2 regions of the Bacillus sp. CGMCC 1.16607 genome follow, and region 1 is predicted to be linked to the other one. Evidence: predicted binding sites of a transcription regulator. Region 1 holds the regulator's gene; the other holds the start of a gene.
What was found. Region 1 encodes LexA, which represses DNA repair genes until DNA is damaged. Its sites were predicted from a motif close to CGAACATATGTTCG; they were not measured.

Region 1 (7,543 bases):
TGATGCATTAAAAGCTTGTGACGACATCCAAACATTTAAATTAGTTGTTAAAACAATTGCACGAAAACACGGATTACATGCAACCTTTATGCCAAAACCGTTATATGGAGTAGCAGGTTCTGGAATGCACTGCAACCTTTCTCTTTTTAATAATGGAGAAAATGCTTTCTATGACCCTAGCGCAGATTTACAAATGAGTGAAACAGCAAAACAATTTATCGCAGGTATTTTAACTCATGCGCAAAACTTTACAGCAGTTACAAATCCGACAGTTAACTCATATAAGCGTTTAGTACCAGGTTATGAGGCACCATGTTATGTAGCGTGGTCTGCACAAAACCGTTCTCCATTAATTCGTATTCCAGCATCACGCGGAATGAGTACGCGGGTTGAGGTTCGAAGTGTAGATCCAGCAGCGAATCCATATCTTGCTATGGCGGTTCTTTTAAAAGCAGGATTAGATGGAATTAAAAACAAATTAACACCTCCAGCACCTGTGGATAGAAATATTTATGTAATGACTCCTGAAGAACGTGCAGAATCAGGTATTACTGATTTGCCTGCAACATTAGCAGAAGCTTTAACAAAAATGAAAGCAGACGAGGTAATTACTTCCGCACTAGGTCAACATATTCTTGAACACTTTGTTGAAGCGAAAGAAATTGAGTGGGATATTTTTAGAACGACCGTTCACCAATGGGAACGCGATCAATATATGAATATGTATTAAAAAATAAAGACCGGATTCTGATATGTTAATTTCAGAATCTGGTCTTTATCAATTGATAAAACATCACAGATTTAACTTACTCTCTTATTCTTTATTATTTGCATTTGTTGTAAATAAGAGATAGATAAATATGAATAATGATAGCAGACTTAAGGCGCCGTTTAAGATAACCTCAAATATAGTTCCATTCACCATATTGCTGAAGGTGCCGCTAGAAAAAAGGAAAAATAAAATTAGCCAGAAAAACTTTTTGTATTGATTGTAATAAAGTCGTATCATCTTAATCACCTTAATTATGATTAAATTCTACTAGTGAACATTTCTGAATACGCCAACTACTTTACCTAATATGGAGACGTTTTGAAGTAGGATAGGTTCTAAAGACGAATTTTCAGGTTGTAGGCGGAAATAGTCTTTTTCTTTAAAAAACCTCTTGACTGTAGCTTCATCTTCATCGGTCATAGCAACAACGATATCTCCATTGTTGGCAGTTGGTTGCTGTCTAACAACTACATAGTCCCCATCTAATATTCCTGCTTCTATCATGCTATCTCCCATAATTTCCAACATAAAAACATTTTCGTCAGCTGGTGCAAAACTTGCTGGAAGTGGAAAATATTCCTCGACATTTTCAATCGCGGTAATAGGAAGTCCTGCTGTTACTTTTCCAATCACAGGGACTGTGATGACATTTTGCATAGGTATAGTAGAGGTTTCTAAATCCAGTATTTCGATTGCTCTCGGTTTAGTCGGGTCTCTTCTTATTAAACCCTTTGATTCAAGTCGTGCTAAATGTCCATGTACAGTCGAACTAGAAGCAAGACCTACTGCTTCTCCAATCTCTCGTACAGACGGAGGATAACCTTTTGCGCGAACTTCATCTTTAATAAAGGCCAGTATATCTTGTTGGCGCTTGGATAACTTTGTCATAATAACGCACCTCATGTCAATTTGTTAGTTCGATTATAGCATGTATTACCAATTAATACAAACATAAGTTCGTTAATGTGTTGACAACAAACAAATGTTCGTAATATAATCGATTTGAGGAAAATAAGAACATATATTCTATAAGAGGTGTTAGTTTATGAAGCAAATTTGGACAAAACATACATACACGATTTTATTAATTAGTATAAGCTGTTTTACTGCTTTATTTTTAAGCTTTAAATCTGATTTAAAGGAAGAGCAGAATATGATCATTACGATTAACCATGGTGATACACTTTGGGACATTGCAGGTCGTTATTCAACTGTAAGTGGATTGTCAAATAAGCAATTTGTCAACTGGATGCTTACTCATAATGAGTTGGATGAAAGAAAGCTAACCCCAGGTGAACAAGTTGTTTTACCAATTAAGAATTTTCCAAGTGGATCAACTAATGAAATAGCCAGTGCAATAGGTGAATAAAAAATGAAAGCGATTATTTATTGTAGAGTTAGTACGAATAAAGTAACCCAAGAAACTTCACTTAAAAGACAAGAGGAAGAATTAATTAAATTAGCAGAAATTCAAGGCTATGAAATTGTTTCTATTATTAGAGACCAAGCAAGCGGATATGAACTTGAAAGGGAAGGAATAATAGAAGTATTACGATTAATAAAAGAAGATTCAATCGGTGCACTTCTGATACAAGATGAAACTCGTCTTGGGCGTGGAAATACAAAGATCGCTTTATTACATTGTATTAGAAAAGAAAATGTAAAATTACTTTCGGTTTCTCATCAAGGGGAATTGCAACTATCAGAAGCAGATTCCATGGTATTACAAATTGTTGGAATTGTAGAAGAATATCAGCGGAAAATTCATAATTTGAAAATTAAAAGAGGAATGAAACGAGCTGTTCAAAACGGCTTTGAACCTAAGAGGAATTTGAAAAACCAGGGATTGCATGCTGGTCGTGAAAAAATTGAAGTGCCAATAGAAGAAATTGTACGATTACGGAAAAATAATTTAACTTTCACTGAAATAGCGGCAACTTTAAGAGGATTTGGCCATAACGTTTCTAAAGCCACTGTTCATAGAAGATATCAGGATTATATAGACTCGATAGAAGGATAGATCGTTTGCCTTGTCAAAAAGCTTTTTTTTTAGTAATATCATGTAGTAATTTTAATGATGGTTACTGTTATGATATTTAGAAAGAAAGATGGGTTGAGTATGCTTCCGAATGAACGGATTGATCGCATCAATGAATTGGCAAGAAAAGCGAAAACAACTGGGTTAACAGAACTTGAAGCGAAGGAGCAGTCAAGGCTTCGCAGGGAATATCTTGAACAATTTCGTTCTTCCATGCTAAAAACTTTAACAGGTGTAAAGATCATTGATCCTAAAGGTGATGATGTAACACCAGATAAAATTAAAAAGTTAAAATCGAATACTCCTTTGCACTAGTAGTACACGGTTTTGTCTTTTATCCAACTCACACATACTTAAGCCATCTTTGTGACAAAATATTTACAAAGTGGCTTTTTTTGCTATTTAAGTATTCGTTTGGTTGTATTAATAGTATGGACACATTAATATTAATATTGAAAATTAAAATCTATAGTTAATCTACTTTGAAGGGAATGTATTTTATGTTTGAAAAGATTGATGCTCTTTCCGTAGCTTCCATACGTACTTTATCGATTGATGCAATTGAAAAAGCGAATTCAGGTCATCCGGGAATGCCGATGGGTGCAGCTCCAATGGCTTATACATTATGGACTCGTTTTATGAATCATAATCCAAAAAATCCAAATTGGTTCAATCGTGATCGTTTTGTTTTATCGGCAGGTCATGGGTCCATGCTGCTATATAGTTTATTACATTTATCTGGTTACGATTTATCAATGGATGATATAAAGAATTTCCGTCAATGGGGAAGTAAAACTCCAGGGCATCCAGAATTTAGACATACTGCTGGTGTAGAAGCTACTACAGGGCCATTAGGCCAAGGTATCGCGATGGCTGTTGGTATGGCAATGGCTGAGCGTCATGTTGCTGCTGTATATAATAAAGAGAGTTATGAATTAATTAATCATTATACATATAGTATTTGCGGAGATGGTGACTTAATGGAGGGTGTATCCGCAGAGGCGGCATCACTAGCAGGTCATCTTAAACTTGGTCGATTAGTAGTGTTATACGATTCAAATGATATTTCATTAGATGGGGATTTGTCTCAGTCATTCTCGGAAAGTGTTGCTGACCGATTCAAATCCTATGGATGGCAATATATAAAAGTAGAAGATGGAAATAATTTAGAAGAAATAGCGCAAGCGCTAGAAGAGGCGAAACAGGACTTAAATCGTCCAACAATGATCGAAGTAAAAACGGTAATTGGCTACGGTTCCCCTAATATGTCTGGAAAATCAGATGTACATGGTAAGCCGTTAGGTGCAGATGAATTGAAATTAACGAAAGAAGCTTATCAATGGACCTTCGAAGAGGATTTCCATATTCCACAAGAAGTATATGACTATTTTAAAGAGAAAGTTGTAGAAAATGGTCAGAACAAGGAAAAAGAGTGGAATGAATTATTTGAACAGTACAAAGAGAAATTCCCAGAACTAGGTTTACAGCTTGAAATGGCCCTAAATCAAGAGCTACCTGCAGGGTGGGATAAAGATATTCCCGTCTATACAGAAGGGAAAAGCTTAGCAAGTCGTGCTTCATCTGCTGAGGTAATAAATGGGATGGCAAAAAATTTACCTTCTCTGTTTGGCGGCTCGGCTGACCTTGCTGGATCGAACAATACAACTATTAAAGGGTCAAATGATTTCTTACCAAATACATACGAAGGTCGTAATATTTGGTTTGGTGTTCGTGAATTCGCAATGGGTGCTGCGTTAAATGGTATGGCATTACATGGTGGATTAAAAGTGTTTGGTGGAACATTCTTTGTGTTTTCAGATTATTTGCGCCCTGCGATTCGATTGGCAGCTTTAATGGGTTTACCTGTTACCTATGTATTTACACATGATAGTATCGCAGTAGGTGAAGATGGCCCTACACATGAACCGATTGAACAGTTACCAGCTTTACGTGCAATGCCTAATTTATCTGTCATTCGTCCAGCTGACGGTAATGAAACAGCTGCGGCTTGGAAGATTGCTATGGAATCAACCGATAAACCTACAGCTTTAGTTTTAACGAGACAGAATCTTCCAACATTACCCAATACTGATAGAAATGCCTATGATGGGGTATCCAAAGGTGCTTATGTGATTTCACCTGCTAGTAAGGAAACGGCTGATGCATTATTACTTGCTACTGGTTCTGAGGTTAATTTAGCTGTTGAAGCCCAAAAAGCACTACAAGCTGAAGGGATCGATGTAGCTGTCGTGAGTATGCCATCATGGGATCGTTTTGATAAACAATCTAAAGAATATAAGGAAAGCGTTCTTCCGAAAATAGTTAAAAAACGACTTGGTATTGAAATGGCTGCATCTTTAGGATGGCATAAATACACTGGTGATGAAGGAGATGTTCTTGCCATCGATCAATTTGGTGCCTCTGCTCCAGGTGGGATTGTTATGAAAGAATACGGATTTTCAGTTGAAAATGTCATCACGCGAGTTAAAACTTTATTACAAAATTAAAGCAAAAAGCGAACTAGATTATGAACTGCACCCTAATTGTTAGACACAACTAACAATTGGAGGTGCAGTTTTTTATGACGAAATATTCCTTAGAAACAAAATTAGCCGCAGTGGAAGCTTATATTAATGGTGTAGAATCGTTGAGAGACATAGCTCAAAAGTACAATGTTGGAGTCATAATGTTACAAGTTTGGGTCACAAAGTTTCGTAAACATGGGATAGATGCATTTCAAAATAAATATACAAGGTATTCAATTGGGTGTGGCCCCTAATATCCTTAATCGTAATTTCAAGTCTAAAAAACCAAATGAGAAATGGGTTACGGACATTACAGAGTTTAAATTGTTTGGAGAAAAGCTATATTTATCTCCAATTTTAGATTTGTATAATGGTGAAATAATTACATATACGCTCGGCTCAAGACCAACTTATTCACTTGTCTAAACCATGTTAGACCAAGCTTTTGAACGATTACAAGAGAATGAGATTCTTCTCTTCCATTTAGATCAAGGCTGGCATTATCAAATGAAAAAATATCAACATGCCCTAAATAAACGCGTAATTACGCAGAGTATGTCTCGTAAAGGGAACTGTTACGAAAATGCCGTTATGGAAAACTTCTTTGGTATCCTGAAATCAGAGCTTCTTTATTTGAAGGAATTTTGACAGTGTCGAACACTTTAAACAAGAATTAGGAAAATATATAGAGTACTATAATCACAAACGAATTAAGGCAAAATTAAAAGGCATGAGCCCGGTACAATACCGAGTTCATGCCCTCCAAGCTGCCTAAAGAAATAACATGTCTAACTTTATGCGGTCACTTCATTAGATTAGTTCGCTTTTGTTGAAATTGTCCAGCTTCAGCGCCTAGCCCCTCGAAGTGCGACTAGGTTTCTGGTTTCGCTACTCTCGCCAATCAACTAGTCTTCTTTATCGGGGGTGATCGAAATGCTTCAGCTTTTCTATATAACTTGCCACTTCACAAGTAAAGTATAATCTATTTATAGTTAAAATAAATTTGCCGCGGTCTGTTTCCACCTGAAGTTTTCTTAAACGATGCTAGCCCTACCTCTCTAACATCCTTACGGCTCCGAAGCCGATCCAGTGTGAATAAGTCCATTTAAAACAATAGTAGAATGCCAATTCATTTACTTTTACAGTTTCAAGTTACGTCAATTAATGAAGAATATAAAATATAACACTTTAAATGTATTGATGTCAAGTTTTTTGAAAAATAATAATGTCGAATAAAATCACTTGCTAAACTAATGTTATTAGTTATAATACTAATTAGATTAGTTTATTAAGGAGGATTTTTCCATGCGTATTCAGAAGCAAGGATTTTTATATCAAATTACATTTCTTACAAATATTTTTCCAGTAAATTGCTACATTGTTGAGGAAGAATCAGAATTAACTTTAATTGATGCTGCACTACCATATAGTCATAAAGGAATATTGAAAGTAGCAGATCAAATTGGAAAGCCAGTTACTCGAATTGTTTTAACACATGCACATGATGATCATCTAGGTTCTTTAGATAAACTAAAGGAGAAATTACCGAATGCAAAAATATATATTTCTGAAAGAGACTCTAAGCTTTTAAAAGGAGACAAAACTTTACAGTCAGATGAACCTCAAATGCCTATTAAAGGTGGTGCTCCTAAGGGATTGAAATCGAGACCGGATTTTTTCGTGCAAGACAGAGAAGTGGTAGGATCTTTACAGGCTGTTTTGGCTCCAGGACATACACCGGGACATATGGCTTTTTTAGATACTCGTACAAATGCATTAATCGCAGGTGATGCTTTTCAAACGCGAGGTGGAATAGCTGTTGCAGGAAAAATGAATCTATTATTTCCATTTCCGACGTTTGGTACATGGAACTTTAAATTATCTATTAAAAGTGCCGAATTACTACGTAATTTGCAACCTTCTTTATTAGCAGTCGGACATGGTGATATGTTAGTAAACCCAATAGAAGAGATGTCTCGTTCAATCATAAAAGCAAAAGAAACACTTAGAAAGAAGGGGAAATAGTGCGTAAAGGTCTCGATAAACTATCTGTGTTACAGGCTGCTGGTGATATGGTAGATCAATATGGGTTTGATCAAATTTCACTTGCAAGCTTGGCAAAGTCATTACAAATTAAGACACCTTCATTATATAACCATGTGGATGGACTCCCTGGTTTAAAAAAGGAATTGGCAGGCTATGCCATTG
Region 2 (7,543 bases), on a different contig from region 1:
GGGAGGAGCCTTGCGTAAATGAAATTAGTTTATAAACTACGATTCATTTAAAGATAAGATTTCAAATGACAAAATCGAAAAGGGGTGGAGACAATGGCTAAAGTAGGAAAAGATGATTTTGTAAAGGGTATGGTACCACACCATAATCATGGCTCTGTTGATTATACTTCGATGGAGGCAGGGCATGTTCATCAGTGTTTAGATGTTACTTCTCCTGCCATTCCCACTCAAGACGATAGCCATATTCATTATACGGAAGGATATGTGCTCTTTGAAAACGGGCATACTCATCATTATAAAGCTTATTCAGGACCCCCTATTCCAGTGGGAAATGGAATGCATGTTCATTATTATGATTTTTACACAACAGAAGACGATGGACATAGACACCATATTAAAGGAGTTGACCAGCCAGCTCCAGGTAATAAGTAGAAAATAAAATAATTCTATATTTAGCAATAAACCAGCAAACCAACCTAACTTTTGATAGGTTGGTTATTTATTTTTACTTATCAGTAAAAGTAGGTGGTCTCTATTTAGAAACTATAGGGGCAAGTATGTGGCTTAAGAGGGAATTTCCGATTTGGTCATTGAATATGTATTTACCATGTAAAGGAAATAGCATTGGGGGAAATACGTATGTTTTTTGATATAATTGGATTTATTGGTATTTATCTATTGCCTTTAATTTGTATTATCTTTGTTGTGAAAAGCGTGGATTTAGCCAAACAGATAAAAAATGGAGATACAAATACTGAGAATAATACTACTTGGGTTGCAATTACATTTACAATTATTGTCTATACACTCGTTACCTTTAGTTGGATGAGCTAACGACGAGCGTTTCTGCAATAATAGTAACGCATTTTAATTTGGACAGGTCAATAATTTAAGAGGTATTAAAATAGAACATAATACCGAAAAAACAAGCACTTTAAAAGAAGGAAAGATACTCCCCAAAGGGATATGTTGTTACTTTTAATATGTATTTTGGTGAAGTTGCTACACTCGAATCAAGTGAAAAATTAAAGGTGCTATTAAAAGCAATGAAACTTTTATAAATCATAAGGAACTAAAGATTAGCTGATCTTCAATAACTTTCAATCCGATAAAGCCGAAAGCATACATGATTTTTTTCATTCGGATGTATATTTTAGGTTTATTTATTTTAGTAGGGAACTAGGAGGAAGTTAAATTCAATAAGAATATTCATATAAAGAAGGTCTTTCAATTCTTTTACAGAATATACGATTGCATCATTTGTTAAAGGAACTAACGAGAGCTTTTGTTTCAGATTGATTACACGTCACGATAAAGAATTTTATGAATAATGCCAATTAGGAGAAAAAAACTTACGGAGGTGATTCTTCAATAACGAAGGTCGACGTTTCCTATTAAAGTAAGGGGCAGGATACTCCATTAATATTTTTGGATATTTATGGTAATGCGTAATTTAAAGGAGGGATAGAAATAGTGAATTTATTATTACTCTTTGGGTTAATTGTATTAGTATTAGTTAGCTTATTAAGCAGCCAACACCACACTACCCTGCCTATCTGTACTACCAACGACAGCGAGGTAGCATGTGAGTGGGTCTAATCCCATTTGTACTGCTGCAACACTGGCGTAAAAACTTTTTAAGTCTATACAAAGTATTTTTTGCTCTGGAAATCGACTATAATCAATCTTTATAATTTAGACACCATTGTCATTTTTTCTATATCAACGCATTTCTCTTCAAGGTCGGTCAGAATCAAAATTTTCTTTTCAAGCATATCTACTTTAACCACAATCCCAGAAGTATGATAAAAGTAGCCATAATCCCAAATTGTAATTTTGACTGGTATAGAGTAATCAAGTGAGTCCTTTTTGATGATCCCAATCTCTTCGAGTTCATGTTCATCCAAGAACGGTTTCTTCAGCTGTGATTCTTCCCGTTTCATTTGTTTAAGTATTTGGGTTTGTTTTGGCATAAAAAAACCATTCCATTTATTTTGCCTCTATCACGGATCACAACACCATCTACTTTTAGTCATATTATATACGAACATTTGTGCTGTTTTCAATTATTTTTAGAACCAATGTTCGTAATAAATTTTAAGGAAAACTGCGATAACATTAAGAAGGAATTAAAATTAAGTATTTTGAACTTTATGGTAAAATTAGTGTTAATAAGGAATATCTTGGGGATATTTAGATGAAGATTACTATGAGATGAGTCAGAGGGCTTATGAAATTGAAAAAAAGTAAATTTAGGTTGATTTGATTACAACCAATAAACTGTACCATCATTGACATATTTTTTACCACTGAGTGACAAAAAGTGTACCAATGAATGACAAACTGCTTACCACTACATACATTCTAGATATTAAAAGATTAAAAAACATTGTATTTTAATCAATATAGTTGTAGTTGTTATACATATTTGAATGATTTTCAATAAGGTCAATCTTCAAACGGACCATATTCTTGAATAAGAGATGGAATTATTCGAGAGTGAGCCGAAGCTCTATGTTATTTCATTAACGGGGAGTAAGAAGGATAAGAATTATATAAGGTAAAAATACATAAAAAGAACGTCCGATTGTGAATTATAAATTCTATGTATTTTAATAATGAATGAAAAAAACCGATTTTCCTTGTCTCAAGGAAAATCGGTTTTTTTCATTCATCTAATGAGCATTGAACTTCATTATAATTTGTAAGCTTGGAAAAAAGATCAATAAGTTGGTGTCGCTGCTCTTGAGTCAGATTCTTTATCAATATTTCTGCTGCTTCTTCTTCAAGCAATCGTACTTTTTTAATTTGCATTTGGGCCTTATCTGTCAGCTGTATCAAAGTAGCACGTCGGTCTAATGGATCAGGTAGACGGACAAGAAGTTCATCCTGTTCAAGCGCGTCTACAAAATCAGTAACCGTTCGGGCCTTAACTCCTAATTTGGCTGCTAACTCGTTCATTCGTATTTTCCCTACCTCGGAAACAGCAAGTAGAACGCGAAGTCTGGGTCCTGATATTTGAAACGGCATATCGAGATCTGAAATATGTGCTTCATATTCTCTCTGAATATAATGAGAAGTCTTAATTAAAGCATGGACAACTTCTACTGCTGATGCTTTTGAAGAATGTTGGTTTGTCATAAAAAATCCCCCTTGACACTTTAAAATATATCGAATAAACTCATAATGAGTGAACTCATGGTGAGTCAATTCATAGTGAGTAAACTCAGTTAATTTTAAATCAATATCCATTATTACCATTGTACCTTATAAAGGATATTGAAAAAACAAATATACTGGGGGAATTATCTTGTTAATTATATCTATCGTTCTTCAAAGCCTGTTATCTCTAGTGTTCTTGATGACGGGGTTCATGAAGATAGCCGGTAATAAACAGCAAGTTGAAACATTCAAGCACCTCAACCTACCTCAATGGTTCCGAGTGGTTACTGGTTGGGTACAACTAGTTGGGGTAGCTGGTTTAGCTATCGGTTTTTGGAATCCTGGAGTAACAGCATTAGCTGGGTTATGGCTTGCAATCACCATGCTTGGCGGAGTGATTACTCATGTTAGGGCAAAAGATCGTATCAGTCAGGCAATTCCGGCGTTCATACTGGCGATACTGGCAACTATTATTACTATTATTAACTTATCTGACCTGCTGAACATGTTTTCATGAAAGAGTCTGATAATTACTTAATGGATTAAGAAGAAGTGAATACTGTACCCGTGCTTGCCAAATAGTAACTGTATACCAGCACTTGAATAGGAGAAGGATATCGTATGTCAGTAAAAACAAAAAATAACAATGAAGCATTCTCCATTAAAACCATCATAGGACCACTACTAGCTGTCATTGTTGGTATGATAATGGTAATTCTTGATAGTACGGCTATGAATGTTGCCTTGCCTGGAATAGTGAAAGATTTTAAATCTGATGTTTCGACCATGCAATGGTCCATAACAGGTTATACGCTCGCATTATCAGCTGTCATTCCTTTAGCTGGTTGGATGACTGACCGATTTGGGGCAAAAAGGATATTTTTAATTACAATCGCCTTGTTTACACTTGGTTCTGTTCTATGCTCTGTTGCACGAAACCCTGAACAGCTTATCCTCTATCGGGTTATTCAAGGGCTGGGGGGAGGAATGGTAGCGCCAATTGGAATGACAATTATTTTCAGACTTGCTCCTTCGGATAAAATAGGGGCTGTTATGGGAACACTTGGGGTTCCAATGCTATTAGCACCTGCACTAGGGCCTGTTTTAGCAGGATATCTTGTAGAATACGTTACTTGGCATTGGATATTCCTTATTAATTTGCCAATCGGTATTATTGCAATTTTGGTTGGACTGAAATTTTTACCGAAAGTTGAACGAAAGACCGTTGCATCCCTTGATTATTTAGGAATCATATTTGCACCTATCGCATTCGCAATGCTAGCCTATGGAGTGAGTGAAGGGGGCAAAAGCTGGACTTCAACGGAAACTCTTACCGGATTAATTGTAGGTGGAGTTGCTCTCATTCTATTCATTATCGTCGAACTTCGTCAAAAGCAGCCTTTATTAGAGTTAAGAGTTTTTGGATCATCTGACTTTAGAAAAGGGATTGTGATTACATGGATTTCCCAAATCGCATTATTTGGGGTTATGATTATTGTCCCGTTATTTTTACAAACAGTAAGAGGTTACGGTGCATTAGATACTGGTTTAATTCTTCTCCCTCAAGCTCTAGCATCAGGTGTAATGATGCCAATCGGAGGGCGTTTATATGATAAAATAGGTGCTCGTCCTTTAGCTATAATAGGCTTGTCTATTATTACTGCAGCTCTAGTTATGCTTTCACGAATTTCTATGGATTCAACTACTGGATTTATCGTTACATGTTTAGTGATGATGGGAGCAGGAATGGGTCTATCCATGATGGCAATTAATACCCATGTTCTTCAATCCGCTCCAAAACATCTTGTAAGTCGCGTCACACCATTAACAACTGCAGCCCAACAAGTTATGGTTTCATTTGCAGTAGCAGGTATGACAGGGTTCCTAACTTCAAGAATTACTTATCATATGACAAAAATAGCTGATCCAATTGAAGCTACCGTTTCTGCCTATGGTAACACGTTCCTTCTAGCTGCAGGGATTGCATTAACAGGGGCGCTTTTAGGAACAATCCTAAGTAGACCAAAACAACAGCCGGAACATGCACAAGATGATGAAACAAAAGAAGCGAATGCAACAATGATGGCAGGACATTAAAAAGAAAACTGTGTGATCTTTCTATCTAATTAGTTGATCTTCCACAATTGGACGCTATTGTTGAAGATCATAAGCCTAATTCCTCGTTAAAAATAAGGAGGGATTAGGCTTTTTTGAACACACGGGAACACACGGGGACGGTTCTTCTGCTTCCAAACTACGCAAACAAAAGAACCTTCCCCGTGTTTTTTGATTACGGTATTTTTACCCTTAGCTGGTTGTTCTTTTCAGAGTAATAATGAAATAGATGAGATTCAATCGTCAGTGGAATAGGTTGATGCAATTGCTTGGAACGGAAATAAATATTATTATGATGAGGAAAAAACAGCGGAAATCACTGAAAACGAAATTGAATAAGAATTAGGTAAGATTTCTTTCGCGGTTACTGGAAGTAAGGAAGTTGATAATCCCAGTTATCAATTGAAAAATGGAGAAGCTACATTTGTAGGTAAAGGGTCAATTATTTATTCTATAAAAGGTGAAGAAATTGACTATTTATTTTTTCTCAAAATAAAGCTTATAAAGAAGTAGAATGAACAATAAGGAATAAATTGTAATCTTAAATTTCACCAAATCTTACAAAACTCCCTCAGTTTAATTCGTTTTTCTCACGAATGCTCGCTCATTCGCAGGATTTCATTTTAATTTGAACACAGATAATGGAGGAATAATCAGTGCTATGACTCGTTTTGTTAAATGAGGGCATGAGGAAATAGGGGACAAGTAAGGAATCCTATATACTACCAAAGATTATGCACGCATTCTCCACACAGCCCCTGGAGGCTTTCCCTCCCATGTCTCAACGGGTCGTAGCCCTCTCATTCCTTCGTCACGCCTATCCAAGGGGTGGAAGCTGGTTTTGCTAACGGAACCGGTCAGAGCCCTTTTGTTAAAGTACATCCGGTACTCCGCGCTTTTTTGAAATCCTACGAATAAGCCAATTTTCGTAAACAAAATCATATATTAATATCTGAAGCTGATAGTTTTTAGGCTGCATCTACTTCTTCAACTGGAAACAGTTTATCAGGGGCGTATTCTAATCCATTACGTGCCATCCCAACTAGCACTCTAGCTAATTTTCCACACAGTTTCATGATTGATTTAATCTTCTTTAATTTTTTCTCCTTTACATTCACTGAATGAAGGGCTTTGAAATCAGTATTATTCATAACTAAGGTCATGGTTGCCATGAATTTATATCGTCTAAGTCGTGAACTTCCACGTTTAGAAAGGATTATCTGACCTTTCCATTTACCTGAGCTCGCTTCAGCTAAATGCAATCCGGCATGACGTAAAAGTGCATTACCATGAGCGAATCCACTTAAGTCACCTGATTCCCCTAGAATCCCAGCTACTATAATGGGGCTCATTCCTTTAATGGCAAGCATCTTCAGGGCAGTTGGTATTTGAGTAAGAATCTTTATGACTTCTTCTTCAATTATCTCTAGTTGCCTTGTGGCAAGATCATATTCTTCTAGTAATTGCTCAAGTGTAGTTTATGAGCATCTAGAGCCAGTTTAGTACCTACGGTACGTTTGGCAACTTCAATAAGGAAGTGAGTTTTGATAATCCTGCATGCCGTTTCATAATTGATTTCCATTTCATATCTATGTCTTCCGGTTTTAATGTAAATATTTCTCCTGGTGGGAAACAATCGAAGTGTGGCAATCGCACCTTTACAGGTAATATCATTGAATACTTGTTGTAGCTCTGGAAACACCATTTCCAACCATCGGTGGAGTTGATTTTTAGTGGTAACCAAACGTTTGATAATCACATCTCGGTTAGACATAAATATCCTCAGTTTTTCATAGATTTCTGGGTTTGAACGGGTGAATGCATAGTATCCGTTCTTAATCATATCTGCAATAACTAGGGCATCTTTAACGTCACTCTTTGATTGAGTATTATCACGGTTTTCTTTATTCTTTTTAACAAGGTGAGGATTGACTAGAACCACTTCAATATTATGTTCCTTCAATCATTTGGATAAATTCAACCAGTATTGCCCAGTAGGTTCCATACCCACAATAATTTTATTTAAATAGTGTTCGTGTAATAGATTGTTAATCCAGTCTAGTAGTCTTTTAAAACCATCCTCTTCATTGACAAATGAAATTGGTTTTCCTGAGACAATTCCACGAAAGTTTACAGAGCGAGCTACATGTACTTGTTGGGCGATTCTATTCCAACTACAAGATGTTGATCAGAAACTCGTTGAATAAGTTGATTTTGTTTCTGTTGCATTTTAAACTTCATAGTAGAGCTTCCTCCTTAAGATGAT

Region 2: a site for LexA is predicted at 2,075-2,088, ahead of ACFSO7_RS08955 (YolD-like family protein). Genes of this name have one in related genera too.

The regions. Positions count from the first base shown of each region.
Region 1 is NZ_JBHUJX010000008.1:730,342-737,884, forward strand. Features, by position in the region: gene glnA (type I glutamate--ammonia ligase) at 1-730, shown strand, start outside; gene lexA (transcriptional repressor LexA) at 1,040-1,660, opposite strand; gene yneA (cell division suppressor protein YneA) at 1,818-2,141, shown strand; gene ACFSO7_RS06530 (YneB family resolvase-like protein) at 2,145-2,792, shown strand; gene ACFSO7_RS06535 (DUF896 domain-containing protein) at 2,892-3,125, shown strand; gene tkt (transketolase) at 3,311-5,317, shown strand; gene ACFSO7_RS06545 (helix-turn-helix domain-containing protein) at 5,392-5,589, shown strand; partial or broken gene ACFSO7_RS06550 (IS3 family transposase) at 5,579-6,110, shown strand; gene ACFSO7_RS06555 (MBL fold metallo-hydrolase) at 6,641-7,360, shown strand; gene ACFSO7_RS06560 (TetR/AcrR family transcriptional regulator) at 7,360-7,543, shown strand, end outside.
Region 2 is NZ_JBHUJX010000012.1:337,050-344,592, reverse strand. Features, by position in the region: gene ACFSO7_RS08970 (YmaF family protein) at 94-432, shown strand; gene ACFSO7_RS08965 (hypothetical protein) at 640-834, shown strand; partial or broken gene ACFSO7_RS08960 (UV damage repair protein UvrX) at 1,528-1,686, opposite strand; gene ACFSO7_RS08955 (YolD-like family protein) at 1,689-1,973, opposite strand; gene ACFSO7_RS08950 (MarR family winged helix-turn-helix transcriptional regulator) at 2,668-3,141, opposite strand; gene ACFSO7_RS08945 (DoxX family protein) at 3,311-3,679, shown strand; gene ACFSO7_RS08940 (MDR family MFS transporter) at 3,784-5,259, shown strand; partial or broken gene ACFSO7_RS24025 (IS110 family RNA-guided transposase) at 6,246-7,518, opposite strand.